2 regions of the Anaerobacillus sp. CMMVII genome follow, and region 2 is predicted to be linked to the other one. Evidence: a T-box and tRNA genes for the amino acid it is inferred to sense, from the RefSeq annotation. Region 2 holds a T-box; the other holds one or more tRNA genes.
The links. A T-box is a leader RNA that pairs with one kind of tRNA and senses whether it is charged. The one in region 2 lies ahead of leuS (leucine--tRNA ligase), so its partner is inferred to be a tRNA-Leu.

Region 1 (12,273 bases), on a different contig from region 2:
AATACCGAATAGGACAATTATTTTAAATTTTAAGACATAAATAACACTATTAGAATATAAAGATTTCTCCATTAACATGGTGTTTTATTGACAATAATTCCTTACATAGGATGCCCGAAAGACCTTGAATAACATCAATTTTGAAGAAAACAAACAAATAAAGAAGTAGCTAAGTGAACCTAGCTACCCCTTTACGTCTTAGTTGGCTCCTTCTAGCTTAGTCTTTCTAAGCGGAAGCCGTTTCATGTATTTTTTTACCCCATAAACCATATTTGCGGCTGTACATCCAACCCTGTGATTACTAGTAGCCAATGGATGGGTTGTCTTACTTGACAGTAATGATTTTAAAACTTCTTCACTTAACCCCTTTTCTTCAAGAGCATCAGCAAATTCCTTTTGTGCGCTTTGCTTTGCTTTAAAGAGCATCATCTGAATTCGGCTATATACATTAACTGCCCCATCCCCGGTTGTTTCAATCGGCAGAAAAATAGCTTCAGGGTACCTTTCAGTAATTAACGATTGAACACCATCTGATACTCCTGATGATGGCATGCAACCAAAAGGTTTTACTGAGATTGTCATGTTTACCTTCTTTTTTACAACGTTTAGTATTAATTTCCCCACTTCCATATGCCCTTCGCCACCTCGTAGCTGGTTGTTGTAATGCTGATTTGCAACTTCAGCCACTTGATCCATATCAGGTAAATGGTAATCATGAAGTCCCATAATTTTCGCATATGCTTGAAACCAACTTCTTACGGTGAGATCTGCGACTTTTAACATAGCCAATCGCTTCATTGGATTTTTCCCTTTCAGTCCAAAACGTCCTTCATCATCGTTCCGTAGCGCCATCCGCTTTTTCGTATCGTAACGACCTTCCCAAATCAAAAACAAAATCCAGGCTGTCAGTGATTGAACTTCTACTTCGGCACCTTCACTTTCTAAAAACTTCTGCAACTGATAATTGCCGTCACCTTCTGTTGTCATCGCCCAGAACTCACCGATAATGCTTACTTTCGGTTTCACAAGCGTTCGGTTTACCTTAACGGTTGCCAATTCCCTGCGGCATCGATATAAGGTTTTTATGATTGATTTTCTTTCACTAAAGGCATCAAAAAGCATTTTTTTACAACGTTCTAATGCTTCATTCGTCGCTCCTTCGACAACTTCATAAGGGCGAATTCGATAACCAATCGCATTTAAAATATCACCAATCAACACACCTTTAAGAAATGTGATAAAAAAAGAACTGTCTAGTTTTAACGCCGATTCTTCCCCTGTCGCTTGCTTCAAACCACTTTGTTGTTGAAAAAGGAGAACTCGGAAGCCGTCAAAGCCAGCATCTCGAAGCGCTTTACGATATTCTGTTACATACGTTCCAAAACGACAGGGACCACAAGAGCCACTCGTTACAAATAAGTAATTCTTTACGATCTCATCTTTCGTCTTACCTTCAACATCACGTAAATACGTTAAATGTTTAATTAAATTTCCAACTGTAAAATAAGTTGGATTACATTGTCCACGATTTCCGAACTCTTTTCCATAGCGCAACGCATCAGTATCTGGACATTCCAAATGAGCTACATTATACCCAATTCCTTTTAAACCTCCTGATATGAGGTAGTCGTGAGCCATCGTTAAACCACCAAATAATATCGTCGTTGACTCTTTATCTTTAGCAAAAAATTGCCTTGGAACCGGATCAAACCATTGTTGTTTCGTTTCATTAAGTCCTAATTTCGCTTCTTGTTCTTCACGGTAACGAAGTAGTTCCCGTTCAAACTTCTCAGCAACCTTATCCATTTCGTATTCTCCTTTTTAGCCTTGAGCTTTTCGACTTGTAAGCTCTTCGAACTCTTCTAGTAATTGATTACGCTCTAGCGACTTTCGTTTTTTCTCAATCAGTTTTTGTAACTCTTCCTTTTTACTCGCTAAATCCTGCAAGCGCTCTTCGTTAAGACTTAAGCTATGAGCATAAGTTTTCACCCGAATTTTAATTGAACCACTTGGCTTATTTGCATCAATGTCATGCAAAGCAGAATATGGTGTTCCTGCGGTTGATATGATAGAGTCAATCAAACCGTACGTTGGCGCATCATGCCCACATTTAAAGCTGGATAAATCAAGAACTGCTACATGAGGATGGCGAGCTGCAAATTTTGCTGCCCATACCTTTTGAACACTATTTGAACTGAAATTCTCCGGCCAGACGTCGGTGACTTCCAGTGCATAATCAACTTTGCCGCTCTCTAAATCATCTTTAAAGTACTTCCGGAGCCACGCTTCATCCTTAGGTATCGACCGCATGGATAAAATCGGATAACCTAAGACCTGAAACTCATCTAACACACCATGATTTAAGCCAGGGTCTGAATGATATGGTCTGCCTATCATCAAAATTGCCACTCGGTTTTCATCTTCAATCTGCTCTAAGATTTCCTTCCCTTTTTGTTGCATTTCATCATCAAACATTCTCATTGCCTGCCAAGCTTCATCTATGGCAAAATCACTTTCATCTTCTGTTACCTGAAGGAATTCTCGAAACGCTTCATACATTTGCTTCTTCAGTAAGTTAGGTTCAGTAAATGTCACAGCTGGATCAAAATATTGAATATCGCGTTCTTTGAAAAAATCTGTTTCTTTCGTAAACGCAGCTTTAATTACGTTTGGTGCGCCTGCAACAATTGGGCAACTAGCCGAATCAATGACATTTTTTATATGAGCATCAATATGAGTAATACATGGAAAGAACACAGCATGTAATGGTTTTTCCTCTTTATGGTGCTTGAAAAGTAAATTATGAACATGGGCCTGGGCCACTTTTGACGGATAGCATGGGTCAATCGAGCCATACTTCCCACCTGCTTGCCACATTTCTTCACTCGTATTATCACTAAAAACTACATGTTTTTCAGGGATCCCTAATGCTTCAAAATACGTTCGCCAAAACGGCGCTGTTGACCAGATATTTAGTACCTTCGGAATTCCGATCCTTAGTTGTTTCCGATGTTCAATTGCTTCCTTAGACGAACGTTGGAATGGTCTTTGATACGCAACTTTTTTCGTACCTAACCCAAAGAGCATAGACTTCACTTGAACATCGTCAATGATCGTCGTATCTTCAGGCAATGGCTTTGGATCATAAAAATGCTTAAACATTTTTTTCGCTTCATAGTCAACTAAGTTAGGGTAATGTTTTTTTAACTGATTCCGCTCTTTTGTTAAGGCAATTAATGCATCCTTATCTTCGACGGTGCCTTTTTCACAACTAAATCCTGAAATATACCTTGCCGTTTGACCATCTGGGGTTTTCGTATCAATAAATGTCCGACTGCAAAGATTAGGGCAAAAATTACAGCGTGTCGATTCATCATTTCGCGATTCGTATGTCATTCCAATTGCTGAATCCAAGCCTTGGAAGGTTGTAAACCCTTTTCGCTTTACAACACGAATCGTTTCCATAGCAGCCCCAATCGCACCTGCTTCACCTGTATGTGGATGAACGAAAACCTCGGCATCAGGAACGCGTTCTTTAATGTAATCCACTTGTGCTTTCACAGCAGCTAAATTATGCTGCGTTCCACCTTGGAGGACAAACTTCCGTCCAAGCTCTGCCATTCGTGGCACTTGAACAACGTACTGCCAAATATTTTTTGGTAACACAAGGGCTAAACCTGCTAATAACTCTTCTTTTGCATAGCCTTCCTTTTGAAAATTCACACGATCTGAATCTAAAAATACCGCACAACCATATGAGAATTTCGGTGACAAATCTGCTCGAAAAGCTGTATCAGCATATTCTTGAACCGGAATTCCGAATTGATCTGCCATTGCTTGCAATAGCATTCCATTTCCTGCTGAACATTGGTTAGATAAACGGAAATTGCGTATGTCTCCATTCTTCAAAAATAATACTTTAATGTCCTGGCCACCGATATCACAAATCACATCAATATCCCCAAAAAAGTGAACCGCACTCATCATATGCGCAACAGTCTCAACTATATTGACGTCAGCATTTAAGGTTTTTTCCAGTACGTCTGCTGCATACCCTGTCGCACCAAAGCCCATAACTTCAAGATTCGCTCCACTAGCTACCACTTTTTCACGGATCTTTCCTAATAGCTCACGTGTATCTTGTATCGGATTCCCTTTGGATAGTTGGTATTCTTTTAACAAAATATTGCCATCCATATCTACTAGCACAGCCTTCGATGACGTAGAGCCACCATCTAACCCAATAACTGCTTGAATGTTTTGCCCTTCTTTAAATTTGACTGGCGTAAATTTCGGAATGCTATATTGAATTCGAAATTGCTCTAACTCCTCCACATCTTTTACTAGAGGTGCTCCAGCTTTTTCACCTAGTTTCGCTTTTCGCCCATGAGTAATAAATGTTTTTAACGCTTCAATCCCTGTGTAAACACCAACCTCAGCTGGCTCGTGCATGCCATACATAACAGCACCAAACGCAGCATAATATTGAGCGTTTTCCGGGATGAAAATCAACTCTTCAATTGGCACATCCTTTGGATATTGATAGCCTCGCTCCTCCCAACCTTCTGGAATTCGCTTACGCCAGCATTGTTGTAAGAAAGGTAAATATGTATTAGGGCCACCTAGTAAAAGAACTTTGTGTCTTAATGTATTTCCTCTCGTTAGAACTGATAGATTTTGCATGACGATTGCATCTGCAAGAGAGCACATAATTTCGGCAGAAGGAATACTACTCTTCACTAAGTTAACAATATCTGTTTCAGCAAAAACACCACATTTTGCCGCAACGTGATGAAGTTTTGTATCATCAAATTGTAATTTTGCTACCTCAGCTTCTGGCATACCAACCTTAATCATACATTTATCAATTGTCGCCCCAGTACCTGATGCGCACTTGTCATTCATAGAGGTGATCGCTTGTTTGTCCCCAGTTTCTTCGTTTTCTTTAAATATGATAATTTTTGCATCCTGGCCACCTAGTTCGACAACACTTCCTACATCTGGATGTAGTTCTTCTACAGTCATTGTTACAGCGTTAACCTCTTGAACAAACTTGGCTCCTATATGTTCTGCAATTGGGCCACCACCTGAACCCGTAATAAACACACGAATTTTATCTCTATTTATGTACGAGAATTCGTTACCAATTCGGACTAAAAATTCGAGGACCATTTCTGCTTGCTTTGTATGATGACGTTGATAATCTGACCATAATATTTCTTTCGTAGTAGGATTAACTACCGTTGCTTTTACCGTAGTAGAACCTACGTCAATTCCAATAAATATGGAATCAAGTTCCTCATTCTTCACAAAACCACCTCACTATGAAATTATTGCATTTTTAGTATGGTTATATATTTGCAACATATTCATAGTGTAATGCTAAAAATATAGTAAAAAAAATACGCTACTTAACTAAAAGTAACGTACTCTCGCGTTTATTTTTTTTCATCACAATCGAATGCTGAACACCCTTCATGTTCACTACAACTAGCACACTTTCCAGCTTTTGATTTCTTGATAAATCTATAAAGTGACCAACCTGCATATGCAAAGATCATAACCCCAATGATTACATTACCTACCATTTTCTCATCCCCTTTAATATCCTAGCAAACTTCCAACTTGATAAATAAGGAACGATAACAGATAGGCAAGTACTAGAGCATAGACAATCGAGACGATCGTCCATTTCGTTGAAGCTGTCTCTTTCTTTATTGTAGCTACTGTTGCCATACATGGGATGTAAAGCAAAATAAAGGCCATAAAGCTATAGGCAGATAAGGATGTATAATGTGAAGTCATTAATGCTTGTAATGTTTCAACGTCTGGAGCGTAATAAATAATATTCATCGTCGAAACCACGACTTCTTTTGCCATAAAACCTGTCAATAATGCGGCTCCAGCCTGCCAAGTACCAAATCCTAATGGTTCTAAAATGGGTGCTATGACACCACCGATTAACGCGAGAAAACTCTCATCCATGTCCACGTCTACACCACCAGGACCCAGGTATGTTAGTAACCAAATAAAAACTGAACCTGCGAAGATGATCGTTCCTGCTTTTTTCAGAAACCCCTTCCCTTTATCCCAAACGCTTCTCACTAGTGTTCCACCATGCGGAAGACGATATGGTGGAAGTTCTATAACAAAAATAGAGGCTTCATTTTTTAATAGTGTTGTAGAAAAGACTTTTGCCAACAAAAGCGCTAACGCAATTCCTAAAAAATATAGGGAAAAGACAATAAGGGCTTGGTTGTCAGCAAAAAATGCAGCTGCAAACAATGCATACACAGGTAAGCGTGCAGAACACGACATAAGTGGCATTAAGATAATTGTCAGTAAGCGTTCCCGTGGTTGCTCAATTGTTCTAGCTGCCATTACGCCTGGTACATTACACCCAAAGCCGATGATCATCGGTATAAATGCTTTCCCATTCAACCCAATCTTCTCCATAAACCGGTCCATAACTAACGCTACCCTTGCCATATATCCCGAGTCTTCTAAGAATGAAATGAAGATGTACATAATAAAAATTTGGGGAATAAACACGAGTACCCCACCGACACCAGCAATAATTCCATCCACAATTAACGCTTCAATAAAAGGCGATGCATTTATAAGTGCAAGAAACGTAATGATTAAGTCTGTAAACGGCCCTGACAAAAATTCATCTAAAAGGTCTGATAGAGGAAAACCTAACCAATCAAAGGTTAGCATAAAGACAAGAAACATCGTCAGTAGAAAAATAGGAACACCTAAAAAGCGATTTGTCACAACCGTATCAATTTTTTCTGTTAATGTTTTGGAAGTTGATATGTCTTTCTCTTCTACATCTTCTACTATTTTTTGGATAAATTCATTTCTTTTACGATAAATATAATGGTGTAAAAATACCCCTTCTGTTTCCTTTATACTCTTCTCCAATTCTTCGTGTATTTTATCCAATTGCTGTTTTGAAATGAGTGACTGAAGATATGAATATACGTAAGAGTTTCCTTCAAAAAACTGCAAAGCAAGCCAACGCTTTGGAAGGTGGGAATCACCTTTCAGTAAACCATCTACTTCTGTTATTGCTTTCTCAATCAACTGCCCATAATAAAGTTGAAATGGATATGAAGTGTCATAGTCTGAGAGTTTCTCCCCTAACGCTAAGCACCCTTTACCTGTTCGGGCAACAATTGGTATAACTGGTACACTGAGTTTTTTTGCTAATTGAACTATGTTTATTTTCGTCCCATACTGTTCAGCAACATCGGTCATATTTAATCCGACCATTAGTGGTTTCCCAAGTTCAAGTAACTGAATTGTTAGATGTAGGTTACGATGAAGCTGGGACGCATCAACGATATTTAAAACCATAGAATATGTATCATTCACTAAAAAATTAGAAACAACTGCTTCATCCTCTGTTAGAGGATTTAAGGTATACAAGCCAGGTAAATCAATAAGCTCTCCATGTTGCCTTTTTAACTTTCCAATCTTTTTTTCAACAGTTACTCCACTCCAATTGCCCACATAGGCGTAAGATGTAGTAAGCTGATTAAAAAGTGAAGTTTTTCCTGTATTCGGATTTCCAATTAAGGCAACTTTTTTCATCGTGAAGACTCCACTTCTATTCTGGAAAGATCGACTTTTCGAATAGCGATCCTATTACCTTTACACTCAATTAAAATTGGACCACCAAAAGGCATTTTCCTTAGGATATTTACTTCAATTCCCTCAAAAATCCCCAAATCTAATAATCTCCTTTTTATCAGATGATTACTTTTTGATAAATCAGTAATTCTTACTTTTTCCCCTTCATTTACACTAGCTAAGACCATTAGAAGACCCCCAAACAACATTGATAATCATTATCAAAATTAGTCTATATCGTGTGTAGATATCTGTAAATAGGAATAGAAAAAAATTCCTTTTTTGTTCTTAACTACATTTTAATAGTGTAATTGTCAATCACACTAAATTCATAACAAAATAAAAAGGGAACTAACAATGTTAGTTCCCTTTAATGCTCAGACGATTTCCAATTTTATGGCGCGCCCTGAGAGATTCGAACTCCCGACCCTGGCATTAGAAGTGCCATGCTCTATCCAGCTGAGCTAAGAGCGCATGTTGTGATTTCAATGAGGCTTATTCACGATGCTTACGGACGATGTTTCGCTCCGTAGATCCTGTTTCTTCCTCTACTAGTAATGCTTCGTTGTTTTTTGCGTCGAAACAACTCGCTGTGGTTCATTGATGTATCTGCTCGTCGCTGAGCTAAGAGCGCATGTTGTGATTTCAAAAATAAATAAGAGTACCGAGGGCCGGACTTGAACCGGCACGATAGTCACCTACCGCAGGATTTTAAGTCCTGTGTGTCTGCCAATTCCACCACCCCGGCATAACCAAAAAACGGACTTGCTAGTATAAAATTTAAATGGTGGCTCGGGACGGAATCGAACCGCCGACACGAGGATTTTCAGTCCTCTGCTCTACCGACTGAGCTACCGAGCCATTAGTAATTACTAATTCATAAAAGTGGCGGACCCGACCGGGATCGAACCGGCGATCTCCTGCGTGACAGGCAGGCATGTTAACCGCTACACCACGGGTCCAAGAAAATGGCGGAGGAAGAGGGATTCGAACCCCCGCGCGGTTTAACCCGCCTGTCGGTTTTCAAGACCGATCCCTTCAGCCGAACTTGGGTATTCCTCCGTTTGAACACAATTACTATTAACTTTCATGTGAAAAAACAATTAAAAAAATGTCAGTCACAAGAATATATATTATCAGGGTTATTTAGTTTTGTCAACATCTGCTGAAAAAAAGTTTTTTTCAAGAGAATTTGACTACAGGATTTTCATTTGTTTCAAATACTACTCTCCAATATTGATTGAGGAGCTCATCCAACTCTTGACTATGCTTAATCGTAATCTCTGCATTCATCCCAAAATTTTCAGCAGCCTTTATCATATCCTGCCTCTTATTCTCAATATAAAACCTTAAAGAATGTTGTGAACACATTTTACGCACCACCTTAAAGATGACTTATTTCCTTAATTTTACCTTTTTTCAGTAGAAAGTCCTGTGATGAATCTCACAGCTTGTACATTAATTAATATAAAAAAAGCACATAGTGCAATCCATGTGCTTTAATTATAAAATATCTTCTTAGAAACACGTGTTAAAAGTTTGAACATTTTGTGACCAAAGAACTACATTAGTTGGTGATATTAAGTTTCTCCATGACTGAAGCTTTAAGGTTAGCGATGTTTTCCTCACTATTCTTTAATGAATTGCTCGTTGTTCCGAAATAGAACTTTATTTTCGGTTCAGTTCCTGATGGACGGACACAGATCCAAGAGTTTCCTTCTAGAATATATTTTAGAACGTTTGACTTTGGAAGTAAAATATCTTCAACAGTTTCTAGATTTAAATCCTTCCGTTGTTTGGTTAGATAATCTTCTACTGCCACAACTTTCAATCCAGCAAATTCTTGCGGTGGATTTTCTCTAAAAGAAGTAATCATTTGATTCATCTTCTCAATGCCTGTTTTTCCTTTGAGGGTGATCGATTGTAATCCTTCTAGATAAAAACCGTATTTTTCAAAAAGCTCTAACAATCCTTGGTACATTGTTTTATTTTGAGACTTATAGTAAGCTGCAAGTTCTGCTGCTAATAATACTGCTTGTATAGCGTCCTTATCCCTTGCAAAGTCTTTTATTAAGAAACCATAGCTTTCTTCGTATCCAAATAAAAAGGTATTTTCACCTGAGTCTTCAAACTCTCTTATTTTTTCACCAATAAATTTAAAACCTGTTAATGTATCAATTGCCGATAACCCATACGCATTGGCAATAACTCTTCCTAGTTCAGAAGTAACAATTGTCTTTATAACTACCCCATTTTCAGGTAAGATTCCCGCTTTCTTTTGTTGCGAGAGAATGTATTCTACCATTAATGCACCAGTTTGGTTTCCTGTTAGAACAACATATTGTCCTTGATCATCTTTTACAGCTACACCAACTCTATCAGCGTCTGGATCAGTGGCAATTAAAACATCAGCTCCTAGTCTTTCTCCGTACTTAATGGCCATTTCAAAAGCGGCATGTTCTTCTGGATTTGGCGAAGCCACTGTTGAAAATTTACGATCTGGAACTGCTTGCTCTTCAACAATATGGAAATTTGAAAATCCGACAGCTTCAAAGCTACGTTGAACTGGCAAAGTAGCCGTTCCGTGTAAAGGAGTGAAAACAATCTTTACATCATTGCCATATTTACTCACTAGCTCATGATTTACTACTACAGTTTTTAGCTTTTCCACGTAAGCTTCATCAATTTCTTCTTCAACCATAACCAATTGACCAGTAGCTAACAGAGATTGCTTTTCAGCTACTTCAATCAGTAGCTCATTTTCAACCTCATTAACTTTATCAACTAGAAACTGAGCGGCATCTGGTGTTAGTTGAGCACCATCATCCCCATAGACCTTAAAGCCATTATATTCTGGGGGATTGTGACTTGCTGTAATAACAATCCCCGAAAATGCCTGTAGATAACGAACGGCAAATGATAATTCCGGCGTTGGACGTAACTGTTTGAACAAATAGCTCTTTATCCCGTGCTTTCCTAGAGTCAACGCAGATTCTAATGCAAATTCCTGTGACATAAAGCGATTATCGTAAGCAATCGCTACTCCTCTTTCCATCGCTTTTTCACCATGTGCTTTTATGTATTCTGCTAACCCTTCAGCTGCTTTACGAATTGTATAAACATTCATTCTGTTAGTACCAGGACCTATCTCCCCACGCATACCTCCAGTACCAAATTCTAAGTTCTTATAAAAACATTCCTCGATTAACTGGTCATTGCCATTCATTTGTTGCAATTGAGCTTTTAATTCTCCATCAATATCGTTATGGTTTACCCATAATTCGTATGTACTTTTCCAATTCATCGATGAACCCCCTCACGTTTAGTTATTTTTGATACATCCTACATTTTAACAGTAAAATAGATTGAAAATGTCAATTATAGTTCGACATTTTTATTAACATTTCAACATCTAGTTTATTCTTTATTATTCTAAAGTCTTTGTCAAGTGGTCCGAGTAAAAGATCCATGTTTCAATTAAAACCTAGATCTGGGCAAAATTTATTCTTAGCATGTGTTTAATAATCCTATTTTTTGCTTAGCGTAGTCCTCCTTGCCTCTTCACACTTTGCTTGATGAGTGCCTTTATTTAGAGACAAAATGAGCCCCCTATTTTCATTTCAATTGAGGGGACTCGGTTACCATATACATACTAAATGACTTGTCGATTTTTATCTATAAATTCATCAACTGCAACAGTCGCATGTTCAATTTGTTGTTCTACTTTCCATTTATGAGTTTGATATTCTGTATAATTCCAGTTGAAACGTTTCTTCATATAATTTAGCACCGGTTCTTTCCATCTGCGAACCCATTGAATATTAAAGAAGATTGCCCCTGTACGCCGATTAAAAAAATCTACTGGTGTAGATACCATTTCATTTTCAATTCCATAAACTAAAGCTGCAAATACCTCTTTTGAAAGGTCATACCTATTTGCTTTATCTCCGTCAATTTCCATTATCTCAAAAACCCGTTTTACGTTAGTTCCATATCGTTTGCTTAGGTTTAAAGCTTCTTCCTTTGGTAGTCCGAGTCTCATTCCCTCCTTTGTCATTTCTTCTAGGAATTTCGGAAAATTAGCAGCACCACCAAAATCACCACCTGCTAGCCTGATTTTATTCGTTGTACATGGGTTTTGAATGCCAAGATCTTTCCCAACAAAATCAACTATACGTTGAGCCATTTTCCGGTAACCTGTTAATTTTCCACCAGCTATCGAGATTAGCCCGCTTTTAGAGATGAATATTTCATCCTTTCGTGAAATTTCAGAGGAATTTTTTCCTTCTTCGTGAATTAATGGCCGCAACCCACTCCAGCAAGATTCAATATCTTGAGTTGTTAAATTTACGTCAGGAAACATATAATTAACAGCTTCGATAATGTAAGTACGATCAGCTACAGTCATTCTAGGATCAGTAATATCATCTTTATAAAAGGTATCAGTGGTGCCAACATAAGTTTTCCCATCACGAGGAATAGCAAAGCACATCCGCCCATCACACTTTGTGTCGAAATAGACTGACTGCTTTAAGGGAAAACGAGATTGATCGATAACTAGATGGACACCTTTAGTTAAGTATAAATACTTTCCTTTTTTCGAATTGTCTCTTTCACGTAAGGAATCTACCCAAG
Region 2 (12,273 bases):
TATGTGCTGCTTGAGCAAAAGCACCAAATGCTTCTTCTGCTGCAAATTGACTAAAGCCGATCCCCATTAATGCTTTATTAAACGTCATCAAATCTATTGTTTGATAAAGTGGAATTGCAAGCCCGATAAACGATAATGGCAACGCGTATGAAACAAGCTCTTTGTAAATCGTTCTAAGTGGCAGGTTATGATTAACCTTACTTTCAAGAAGTTGTTGTTCCAAGTGCGCTTTTCTTTTATACCAATAAATAAGTAGAACTGTTAAACCACCTAAGGCTCCAACAAATGCTCCGAACGTAGCAAAAGCTACTGCCCATCCAATAGAACCATTCAACATATAAACAATAATAAATGTTAAACAAAGGATAAAAATGATTCTAACTAATTGTTCAACAACCTGAGAAACCGCAGTTGGTCCCATTGATTGGTGTCCTTGGAAGTAACCACGAATCAATGACATGATTGGCACGATTAGGAGTGCTACGCTAACCATGCGGATTGTTAAGATGACATCTTCAATAGAATTTCCTTTTAAATCTTTTCCGTCTACTACCTGGTAAGCAATTGGTCCCGCTAATAAAAATAATAGTAGAAAAGCTATCATGCCCGTTACGGACATAACAACTAAGCCTGATTTAAATAATCTCCGACCCGTTTCGTAATCTCCAAGAGCATTATATTTTGAAACAAACTTTGAAACAGCAAGTGGTATTCCTAGTGTAGCTACGCTTAATAACACAGTATACGGTACATAGCCATATGTATATAATGCTAGTCCTTCTAAGCCCACAATAGCCTTAAAAGGAAATATGTAGATCAGTCCCAATATTTTCGAAATAAAAATTGAGGCCGTTAAAATCAATGTACCTCTTACTAACTTCGAGTCGGCCATAAGACACCTCTTTTTAGTTTATAGTGAATACTTTAAAGTGTATAGTTGTCCGTGGTTTAGCTCTAAAGCTTTTTCCGTGAAACTCTAAACTCTAAACTTCTGACATTCATTTTAGCAGTTTGCATCAGAACGTACAATCACAGACGGGATAAATTATAGTAGTAATTGTCTAGTTTTTTAAATTTAATAGAAAAGGCTATCACTTCTAGAAATTTGTACTATATAATTGAACTGTTATTTATGCTTGTTTTTTAAGGAGAGGTCCAAGAATGCTTTACAGACCGATAGCTGAAGTTACCTCAGGTGACTGTAACGGTAGAAATATTTACGGTGCCAAAAAGACAATTTTAGTGAAAGAAGATATTACTTTAACTGTAGGAATGATTTCAAAGCTTAAAAAGTTGGGCGTTAGCGGTATCTTTGTAAAAATAAAAATTTTCCTACTATCGAACTTGAAGAAAACGTCTCACAGGAAACAAAGCTTGAAACATTAGCTTGTCTTTATTATGTCTTTGATATGATTAATAGTGACCAGGAAATAGATTTGTCACATATTAAAAAAAATGTAGATAAATTAATTCAGGAAATTGAGCTCCATAAAGATCTTCTAGTTCAATTTACTGATATTCGATCAAGAGAAAATGAAGTCTTTATTCATACATTACAAGTCTGTATTGTTGCTACAACAATTGGTGCAAAGCTAGGAATGACAAAAGAAGGTTTAAAGATCGTAGCTACTACAGCCCTTCTACATGAGATGATCAAAAACAATAGTAGTAAAAAGCATTTAATTGAAATAAACAAAATCAGTGCAGACGTTTATTCCTTGTTCCGAGAGAGAAAGCAAAGAGTAGATTTCTTTTTAAGTGATCATATACCCTTTCCCCCATATAAGAGCCATCCCAATAAGGAGGTTCAATTATATGCAGAAATTCTAACAGTAGCTGATTGCATAGATAATCTTTCATCCCAATTTACGTCATATCCAACGTTAAGTCCAAACGATTCTATTGAATTTATGATGATTTTAACTGGAAAAGTTGTACATATTGACGTAATGAACGCATTTATTAGAACTTTCTCTGCGTATCCAAATGGACATGCAGTAGCACTAAGTAATGGAAAACAAGGCTTAGTTATTAGACAAAATCCCGCCTTACCAACTAGACCAGTTGTAGGTGTTTTTGAAGGTGATTTTCAAAAAGAAGAGGCTATTACATTAGATGTTCAAGAATTTAATTTATCAGAGTTACCTACCGTATTTATTACAAATATGGTAAACCAAAATTGTCTTGCCTTAGAAGATAAACAAACAAGTGTAAACGAAATTATAGATTAGGTAACCTAAATGGTTGTCTTTTAATTCTGGATTTTTTGACGAAATTTATGGTAAAGTTATTAAGGTTCCAAAACAAGGCTGTTTCTTCAGTTTGTTGTAGTTCAAATAAATAGGTTATACCAATATTTCAAGTTTTCAGGGCTCTTTTTCTAACTACAACTTGTATATCGAGCAACCAATTTGTTTTAATTCTAAACAATGATTACGAAATGAGCCTTATACAATTTAGATTGGAGTGATAAATAATGAAAAAAATAGGTTACCTACTTACCTGTTTTCTACTTAGTTTCCTAGTAGCTTGTGGCGGGTCAAATACTGAAGGTACATTAATCACGTTTTTAGATGAAACAATTACAGAAAAAGATGCAGAAAATGCACGTGTTACACCTGAAGAGACTTTGGAAGATGCTGCAAAAGATTTATTGTTTCAAGAGATGATGTTGGTAGAAGCAGAACAAGCTGGAATTAGCTTTGATCAGTTTGATCTAGATGCATTAGTAAACCAAACACAACAACTTTTTGAATACGACCAGGAAGCAATTTCTTTTCTAAATGCTAAAAGTGAATTATACAACATTTCACCAGAGGAATATATTGAAACAATATGGAGAGATGGATTACGTAAAAAGTTAATCGCAAATAACTATCTAGCTGAGTTTATTGATTTCCAATCATTGCAACCAGAGGACGTTCAGAGCGAGGTTGAGAAAATCCGCAATGAGCTGTTAGCTAAATACGAAGATCAAATTGAATATCATTTTTAAAATATCTTCTAAGACTAGTTTAGATGCGCTTCATGCCAATTGCTAGACTCCAGAACCAATCATAATGCAGCGGTCATCCTTGTATGGTCGCTGCTTTTTCTTAATGTTAGCCGTAGAAACAAATGAATTTGTCTCTACGGCTCTTTTCATCTCAAGAAGACGACCTAAAGTTTTTAAAAATTTTACTTGCAGATTGAAGCTTTTAGGGTAGTGCCTATCTAAATGTCAGGCATCTTCATTAACAGGCTAGACTTAGCTAGAGTGGAAATACTATGTTATAATACGTAAATTAATTAGAAGGAATCTGGTAGGTGGATACATATGTATGATGTTATTGTAATTGGTGGCGGTCCTTCAGGGCTAATGGCAGCTATTTCTGCTAGTCAGCATGGTGCTAAAGTTCTTCTTGTAGACAAGGGAGACAAATTAGGTAGAAAACTAGCGATTTCTGGTGGGGGGCGTTGCAATGTTACGAACCGAATGGATGAAAAAGAGTTAATTGCTCATATTCCAGGGAACGGGAGATTTATGTATAGTCCGTTCTCCGTCTTTAATAATGAGGATATTATTCTTTTTTTTGAAAAACTAGGAATTAAACTAAAGGAAGAAGATCGTGGTCGGATGTTTCCGATTAGTGATAAAGCATCTACCGTTGTAGATACTTTGTTAAAAAAACTCCGAGACTCGAATGTGCAGATGTGGACAAATACACCAGTCAAAACTGTCCGTTATGAAGATGGGAAAGTAGTAGGGATTAAAACAGAAGATGGAAAAGATATTAAAAGTAAAGCCGTCATTGTTGCTGTAGGTGGAAAGAGCGTGCCTCATACTGGTAGCACTGGTGATGGCTATCCTTGGGCTATAAAGGCTGGACACACCATTACTGATCTATTTCCTACTGAAGTACCTATTACATCAAATGAACGATTCATCAAGGAAAAAGTCCTCCAAGGAATATCACTGCGAGACGTTGGCCTTTCTGTAATTAATCCAAAAGGGAAAACCATTATTCGTCATGAAGGTGACATGATTTTTACCCATTTTGGGGTTTCAGGTCCAATCGCCCTTCGATGTAGTCAGTATGTTGTAAAGGCCTTAAAAAAATTCAAGGTTGATCAAATAGAAATGAGTAGTGATCTTTTCCCACAGAAAAATAGCGAGGAAGTGTTCCAAGAATTAAAGAACATAGCAAAGGAAGGTGAGAAAAAGTCAGTAAAAAACGGCCTTAAAGGATACATGACTGAACGCCTTCTACACTTCTATTTAGAAAAGGCAACGATAGACCCGAACCAAACTTTTGCTACTGTCTCAAATGATTCTCTTCGACAGCTTGCGGCACTCATCAAACATTTTGCTTTCAATGTTAATGGGACGCTTTCTATAGAAAAAGCTTTCGTTACAGGTGGTGGAGTTTCTGTTAAAGAAATAAATCCCAAAACAATGGAATCTAAATTAATGAAAGGCCTGTTCTTTTGTGGAGAGGTATTAGATATCCATGGCTATACAGGTGGTTATAATATCACGGTTGCCTTTTCTACAGGCTATACAGCTGGAAAAGGTGCTGCAGAAATTATATAGTTAGTTCACACTATTAAGAAAAGCGCAAGCGCCCTGTTAAGCCCCGACTAGCAAATGTTCTTCGAGAAAAAAAGTGTGCTCTTTCACTTTTATTCTCGAAGGTTATTTGACCTCGAGGGGCTGGGCGGTGGAGCTAGACAGTTATTACGTTGAAATTTTATACATTCTTATCTTTTAAAAAAGTATGATGGGAAAATTTTTCTTTTCATACTTTTTTGTATAATAAATTGAATTATTAGAATTTTATTGCTATATTTTAACTAGGCTCTTTTCGTAAACATTGCTCCTGCGGTTACTCGTCGCACAAAAAAACTTGTTGCTATTTAACCAAAGATAATTAGAAAAATCCCTTAGTTGAAGAATTCACCCAGTAAAATAAGTAAGAAAAGAGCAATGCTTACTAAATAAGTAGTGAAATCTTAGTGTTCACTTAAGCAATAAACTTTACGAAAACAACCTTTAACTAAAGAGTCGTGTAAGGGGGAAAAAGATGGAGAAAACTGAGTTGTTAATAAAACTAAGAGAATACTTATTTTCTGGGGAGATAGCTAAAGGTGTTTATATCGATGTAAATGTTGAAAAAGAGCCACGTTATTCTCCTGTAGGCTTTCTATTAAAAGAGTTTGGGCTATCAGATCTCGATCTAGTTTATTTAACTGAAAGTATGAAATCAACCTTAGATATTAAAGGCCTTTTAACTGGAGAGGTAAAGTTACCTGAGAGAATTGTGAACAAGGTAAAAGTACCATTAACGTTCCTAGGCTTTAACGAAGCAGATTTATCACTTCTAGAAGAAAAAAATGACGGACTTGTGCACGAAGAGCTTTATATCGCCATCTTTGACCTCCTAAATAATGACCAGTTTGATTACAATAATTGAAAGCGGTTACATTTGATCGATACCTTTCTTAGATACTAGTCAGTACACTACTAATCCTAACTAAACGCTATTAGTAATTGATAAAGTAATCGCCAGGAAGCAATTCCTGGCGATTTTTTCCACAGCTTATTCAAACGAATCGGCAATTTCAACTAATTCCGCGATGGTATATTTCTCGACGTCTCTTTCATCTAAATACATAATAATCCTGTAATTCAACTCACCGTCATCCCAGAGCAGAACTTGTGTCCGGCCATCTAAGATATAAAGTGCCTTTCTGCCGTCACTCAGTTGTACTTGTTGAAAAGATTCCCTCGGTAGTTCGTGTTCACCCGGTGGATCTTCAATTGAAATATGTGACAAAATAAAGACTTGCATTCTATTTTCTTCGTCACTATAATCAATGTTCAAATAAGAAGACCTATATGGAACAATACTACCCTCTACTTGTGTCCATGTGGGCTCAAATGGCATTATGGCAGGCTTTTTAATATCATAAGGAAAATCCTCAATTTTACTTATTGCGATAGCTCCTGACATTGATTGTTGCTGTTGTACAAAATCCATAAAACTCTCAACATCCTCTAATTCGTTGGTTGTCATGTAAATGCCAGTGTGGTCGAAACCAATAAACGTTGGAAATTCTGTCACGCCGAACGCCTCTACATATTCAGAGTCAGGAATTAATATATGAAATTCCTCTAGCCTATCAAGTGAATCAATTGTCATCAACTCTTCATAAATTTGGAATTGTCTTTTCAACTCCGGATCTAGGCTTTCATCCTCACTCCAAGATTCATACGGGATTTCTTCAAAAAAGGCAACGAGGCGAAACTCATAAAAATCCGTTGGCTTTAACTCATTAATAGCCGTTTCTTCATCCATCAACTCCGTCCCTGGGACAACTTGTTCATTCGTAAATAATAGATGCGCTCCGAACAAACCTCCGATTATCAGGAGAAACGTGGTCAGAGCCACAGGAATTGCCGAGTGGAAAAAACGAGCCAATTTTGCTTTTTTGTTTGTACGGTCAATGCTGTTTATTAACATTCTATACGTTTCTTTTTTTTCTATCTCATTTAGGTGGAGATCTTCAAAGCGTTGAAAGGTGCGGTCCAATTCATATTCAGTGTCATGCTGTTTCATGATTGTATCCCTCCTTTTCCATTTGTTGTTTTAATGCTGCCAAGCCCCGAAATAACGTATTTTTTACTTTGCTTTCATTCCAGTTTAAAATTTCGGCAGTCTCCTCAATCGTCAGTCCTTTTATTTTTCGTAATATAATAACCTCCTGATAGGGCCGCTTTAACTTTTTTAACGAACGATATAAAATCTCTTCTGCCTCTCCTAAAGTTGCTAGTTGCTCTGGACAACGTTCGGCCGAAGGATATGTCGTAAATGATTCTACAACATACTGAATTGGCCTTCGCTTTCGCTGAAAATCGATCGTCGTATTTCTTGCAATCTTATATAACCAATTTTTCTCACTAGCCTTTCCCTCAAAACTGGCCAATCCATTGTACGCCCGAAGAAACGTATCGTGCATCAAATCCTTTGCTTCGGCATGGTCACCGATCATCATTAAAATAAAGCGGTAAATCTCATCACTATATAAGCCGTACCACTGTTGAATTTTTTCCTTTGCAAGCTCCTCTTCCAAAGAATACCACCTCTCTTTCTTTATCTATGCACCCTAAAGACGTATGTCTTATAGAAAAGTTTCAATTTTTTTTAAGCTCTTTTCTAAAAGATTGTTGCTACTTGCTTTTTGAAAACAACCTTTTCTAAAGAAGTTCTACTATTTCACCTAAATTGACATTAACACTATACAGAAGTAAAGATGGGATTTTTAGAATTATTTCAAACGTAGGAATTCTTTTACCGAATGAACCCAAAACGAGCAGCAGAGCTAATAGCTAAAGTAGACAGTTTCGATTAAACAGTTTATTAGTTATTTCAACTTACACTTTCAAAAGTCCTACTCCAATCGTAAATTGTTAAGCTAAATCACAAAAAAAATGGAGGATGAATTAATAATTCATCCTCCACTTTTATTCGTTATTCTTTCATTTAGTTAGCGACGAAATTAACCAACTTATTAGGAACTGCAATGACTTTGCGAATAGTTTTCCCTGCTATTTCTTCACTAATTTTAGGATCAGCTTTCGCTAGTTCTTCCATTTCTTCACGGCTTGAATCATTCGGCATAAGCAGCTTACCCTTTAATTTTCCATTTACTTGAACAACAACTTCTACTTCATTTTCGACAAGCATCTTCTCATCAAAGACTGGCCATGCTTCATAAGCTAGCGTGGTACTATGACCTAACTTCTCCCAAAGCTCTTCAGCAATGTGTGGAGCAATTGGTGCAAGTAACTTAACAAACCCTTCTACAAACTCTTTTGGAATCTCGCTTTGCTTGTAGCTTTCGTTTATAAATACCATTAGCTGTGAAATGGCTACGTTAAAACGAAGACCTGATAAATCATCGGTAACTTTTTTCACGGTTTGATGATACACACGTTGATACGCCTCTGACCCTTCAGTTTCAGTAATTGTTGAGCTTAACTTACCATCTTCAGTAATGAACAATCGCCAGATACGGTCAAGAAAACGTCTTGCCCCGTCAAGTCCATTTTCACTCCAAGCAATGGATGCGTCAAGTGGGCCCATGAACATTTCATATAAACGAAGCGTATCAGCACCATGACTTGAAACAATATCATCAGGGTTTACAACATTCCCTTTTGACTTACTCATTTTTTCATTATTTTCACCAAGGATCATTCCTTGATTATATAGCTTTTGGAATGGTTCTTTTGTTGAAACTAGACCTAAATCGTATAAAAATTTGTGCCAGAAACGTGCATATAGTAAATGCAGGACAGCATGCTCTGCTCCACCAATATAGATGTCGACTGGTAACCATTTCTTTAGCTTTTCTGGGTCAGCCAATGCTTCTGAGTTGTTTGGATCAATATATCGTAAATAGTACCAACAGCTACCTGCCCAGTTAGGCATTGTATTTGTTTCGCGTCGGCCTTTCATACCTGTCACCGGATCAACGACATGAAGCCACTCTTTATTATTGGCTAATGGTGATTCCCCAGTATCAGAGGGTCTAATTTGATCCATTTTTGGTAAAAGAAGCGGAAGCTCTTCTTCAGGGACTGCAGTCATTGTACCGTCTTCCCAGTGGATGATTGGGATTGGTTCACCCCAATATCTTTGACGACTAAATAACCAATCGCGTAGACGGAATGTCACCTTGCCATTTCCTTTATTCTGTTCCTCTAACCAAGCAATCATTTTTGCGATCGCTTCTTTCTTGGTTAAACCATTAAGGAAATCAGAATTTACTAATTTACCATCACCAGTATAAGCCGCTTCATCTATATTTCCACCAGAAACAACTTCAACGATTGGTAACTCAAACGCACGTGCAAATTCATAATCTCGCTCATCGTGCGCTGGTACAGCCATAATTGCCCCTGTACCATAAGTAACTAACACATAATCTGCAATCCAAATTGGCAACTTTTCTCCATTGGCAGGGTTAATCGCGTATGCCCCTGTAAAAACACCCGTTTTTTCCTTCGAAAGTTCTGTACGTTCCAGGTCACTTTTCATTGAAATTTTCTTCTGATACGCTTCAACTGCTTCTTTTTGCTCACTAGTAACAATTGATTGAACTAATTTATGTTCAGGAGCTAACACTGCATAAGTTGCCCCAAATAATGTGTCTGGGCGAGTCGTAAAGACTGTAAAAGATGACTCATGGCCTTCAATGTCAAAGTGAATTTCCGCACCTTCTGAACGGCCAATCCAATTGCGTTGCATATCTTTGATGCTCTCAGACCAGTCTAACTCATCCAAATCATCCAAAAGTCGATCTGCATAGGCTGTAATTTTTAACATCCATTGTTTCATTGGACGGCGTTCAACTGGATGACCACCACGTTCACTTTTTCCATCGATCACTTCTTCATTTGCAAGAACTGTTCCAAGTGTAGGACACCAGTTAACCGCAACTTCATCAATATAAGCAAGACCGTTTTCATAAAGCTTTAGGAAGATCCATTGTGTCCATTTATAATAGTTAGGATCAATTGTACTTACTTCACGATCCCAATCATATGAAAAACCTAATGATTTGATTTGACGTCGGAAGGTATCTATGTTTTTTAGAGTAAATTCAGCTGGGTCATTTCCCGTATCAAGTGCATATTGTTCAGCAGGCAATCCAAACGCATCCCATCCCATTGGATGAAGAACATTGTAGCCTTGCATACGTTTCATTCTTGAAAGAATATCCGTAGCTGTATACCCTTCAGGATGTCCAACGTGTAGCCCAGCACCTGACGGGAATGGAAACATATCGAGAGCATAGAACTTCTCTTTATGTTCATCTTCCCCAGTTTTAAATGTTTTGTTTTCCTCCCAATACTTTTGCCACTTTTTTTCTATTTCCTGATGTGAAAAAGACATGTAAATAACCTCCTTGTTTATCTTTCTTATGAAATTTGAGTTTTGAGCTTAATGTAGATTTTTATGCCAAGATGAACTCATCACTCTTACTTTAAAACTTTTAACACCAATATAAAAAACCTCCCACCACTAACGTTAACGTTAGGGACGAGAGGTTAATAACATAATTATTCCCGCGGTACCACCCAATTTAGTGTTGGATACACTCACTTATTTGACACCTTAACGCGGCCGGACGACAAGAGTTACTAAACTTTCACCCTTGCAACTTTTAGGCGAGTTCGCGGATCTCTATGATTGACTTGCACCAACCGTCAATTCTCTAGGCACGAGGTTCCACTACTACTCCTCATCATTGTTTTTACACTTGTTAAGTTCGTTCATAATTTGTATTGTATGAATTTGTCGAATAAAAGTCAAGAGCTTATTCACATTCTTGTCAAAGTTTTTATATTCTATACTGAACAGTTGCTTTTGGTTACTACATAGTACATGTAATTTACATGCACTTCTCGCATTAGATGGTTCCTTTTCAAGCAGAACATCTTCAACTGCTTCAAGTTCTATCAAGCCACATCATAATAGAGTAGTCGCGAGGAAACTGGGATGATTAACTAGCTAACATTCAATTCTTTCTGGACAACAGTTCCTTGTAAACCACGATCATATAAATACGTACTTACGAAACCAATTAGAAAGAAAATCATTAATCCGTAAAACAACGTCTGCATACCAAACAAATCAACGACGACACCAACAAGGAACGGTCCAATCATTCTTCCGCCTGTTGCCACACTATTCACGATCCCTTGGTAAAATCCAGCTTTTCCTTTTGGTGCTAATTGATGAGCGATTGTAGGGACGGCAGGCCAGACGAACATTTCACCAATAGTTAAGATAATCATAGCTACAACGAAGACTACAAATACCTCTGCCTGGGCTACGACAAAAAATGAAACCATAAAAATAGCTAAGCCAAAGTAAATTTGGCCCTTCAACGTATGGAACCATTTCTTTATTAATGCAGAGATTAACGGTTGCCCTAGGACAATCAACGCTCCATTAACTGTCCAAATAACACTATACTGAGTTAAACTAATTCCCAACGATTGAGTATGAACAGAGATCGTGGTTTGCCACTGAACATAGGCAATCCAACAAGTAATAAAGCCTACACATAAAATGATGAGTGCTTTGAATCTAGCCTTATTTTCAATTGCAACGCTTTGATCAAATATATTCGTTTGTCCTGTTTCTGATGTATCTACCTTCATATTTTTATAACCGAAAAAAGCTACTAGGAAGAAGATTACATACATAAATCCATTGGCAAAGAATACATAATCAAATCTGATCGATGCGACAAGACCACCTAAAGCTGCCCCTACGGCAACGCCAAGATTTTGAGCAACATAAATTGAGTTAAATGCTTTTCTCCCTCCCTCTGGCCAAACGGAACCTGCCATTGCATACATTGAAGGGAAGGTTACACCGGAGCCAAACCCTAATCCAATCATTAAAACAACATAATAATACCAACTGTGATTTAACGCTAACGTAAACGCACTTACCATTGTAATGGTAATTCCCAATAAAATGGTTTTGTAGCCACCAACTCGATCAAAAAGTTTGCCACCAATTAAGTTACCAATCACTCCCGCTCCTGCATTTAGCATGAGCACTAATCCAGCGACACTTAATGATTTACCCAATTCCTGGTGAATAAAAATGGTGTTAAGCGGCCACAAAAAAGAAGCGCCTGTTACGTTAATCACCATTCCGATGACAAGCAACCATAACGCTTTAGGCATAATGACCTCTACCTCTCTCTTTATTTCGTTTCTCTAAGAAAATTGTATTCTATGCCATTAGATTTAGCAATGTTATTTTTAGTAAAGACTGTTTTCGAAAAGATTGTTGTTTCAATTAGAGAGTGATGAACTTGAAACATTATTATCTTTGGAAATCTTTCCTAAATTACGATTTGTTTAAAGGAAAAACTATCTGTTTATGCACCGAATTATTTTAAGTAGCCACATTGTTTACGATAGTTACCTAAGACTGTTTTTAATTCATGTAATCTAGGTTGTATACATAAAGCTTTTCCTAGTAGTTTAATGACATTTTGTGATAAAATGCTCAAAAAGCCTACATGAGGAGGATTCATATTGATTGATTTACGAAGTGATACAATTACAAGGCCAACGAAATCGATGCGTGAAGCAATGTACCTTGCTGAGGTTGGTGATGATGTTTATGGAGAAGACCCAACAATCAATGAGCTAGAAAATTTAGCGGCTGAAATGCTAGGCAAAGAGGCTGCATTGTTCGT

Region 1: it encodes a tRNA-Leu, which carries the amino acid that the T-box ahead of leuS (leucine--tRNA ligase) is inferred to sense. The anticodon was not compared.

What each region holds. Positions count from the first base shown of each region.
Region 1 is NZ_JACEHK010000015.1:147,116-159,388, reverse strand. It holds gene H1D32_RS18050 (2-hydroxyglutaryl-CoA dehydratase) at 199-1,806, opposite strand; gene H1D32_RS18045 (BadF/BadG/BcrA/BcrD ATPase family protein) at 1,822-5,310, opposite strand; gene H1D32_RS18040 (FeoB-associated Cys-rich membrane protein) at 5,439-5,588, opposite strand; gene feoB (ferrous iron transport protein B) at 5,602-7,599, opposite strand; gene H1D32_RS18030 (FeoA family protein) at 7,596-7,826, opposite strand; tRNA gene H1D32_RS18025 (tRNA-Arg) at 8,036-8,112, opposite strand; tRNA gene H1D32_RS18020 (tRNA-Leu) at 8,301-8,386, opposite strand; tRNA gene H1D32_RS18015 (tRNA-Phe) at 8,424-8,499, opposite strand; tRNA gene H1D32_RS18010 (tRNA-Asp) at 8,525-8,600, opposite strand; tRNA gene H1D32_RS18005 (tRNA-Ser) at 8,608-8,700, opposite strand; gene H1D32_RS18000 (aspartyl-phosphate phosphatase Spo0E family protein) at 8,821-9,009, opposite strand; gene H1D32_RS17995 (phospho-sugar mutase) at 9,206-10,942, opposite strand; gene H1D32_RS17990 (glycerol-3-phosphate dehydrogenase/oxidase) at 11,291-12,273, opposite strand, start outside.
Region 2 is NZ_JACEHK010000002.1:323,110-335,382, reverse strand. It holds gene H1D32_RS05720 (putative polysaccharide biosynthesis protein) at 1-892, opposite strand, end outside; gene H1D32_RS05715 (hypothetical protein) at 1,162-1,386, shown strand; gene H1D32_RS05710 (HD-GYP domain-containing protein) at 1,437-2,231, shown strand; gene H1D32_RS05705 (hypothetical protein) at 2,477-2,995, shown strand; gene H1D32_RS05700 (BaiN/RdsA family NAD(P)/FAD-dependent oxidoreductase) at 3,317-4,573, shown strand; gene H1D32_RS05695 (hypothetical protein) at 5,064-5,453, shown strand; gene H1D32_RS05690 (hypothetical protein) at 5,580-6,599, opposite strand; gene H1D32_RS05685 (RNA polymerase sigma factor) at 6,586-7,113, opposite strand; gene leuS (leucine--tRNA ligase) at 7,524-9,941, opposite strand; T-box leader at 10,082-10,306, opposite strand; gene H1D32_RS05675 (MDR family MFS transporter) at 10,556-11,752, opposite strand; gene ltaE (low-specificity L-threonine aldolase) at 12,110-12,273, shown strand, end outside.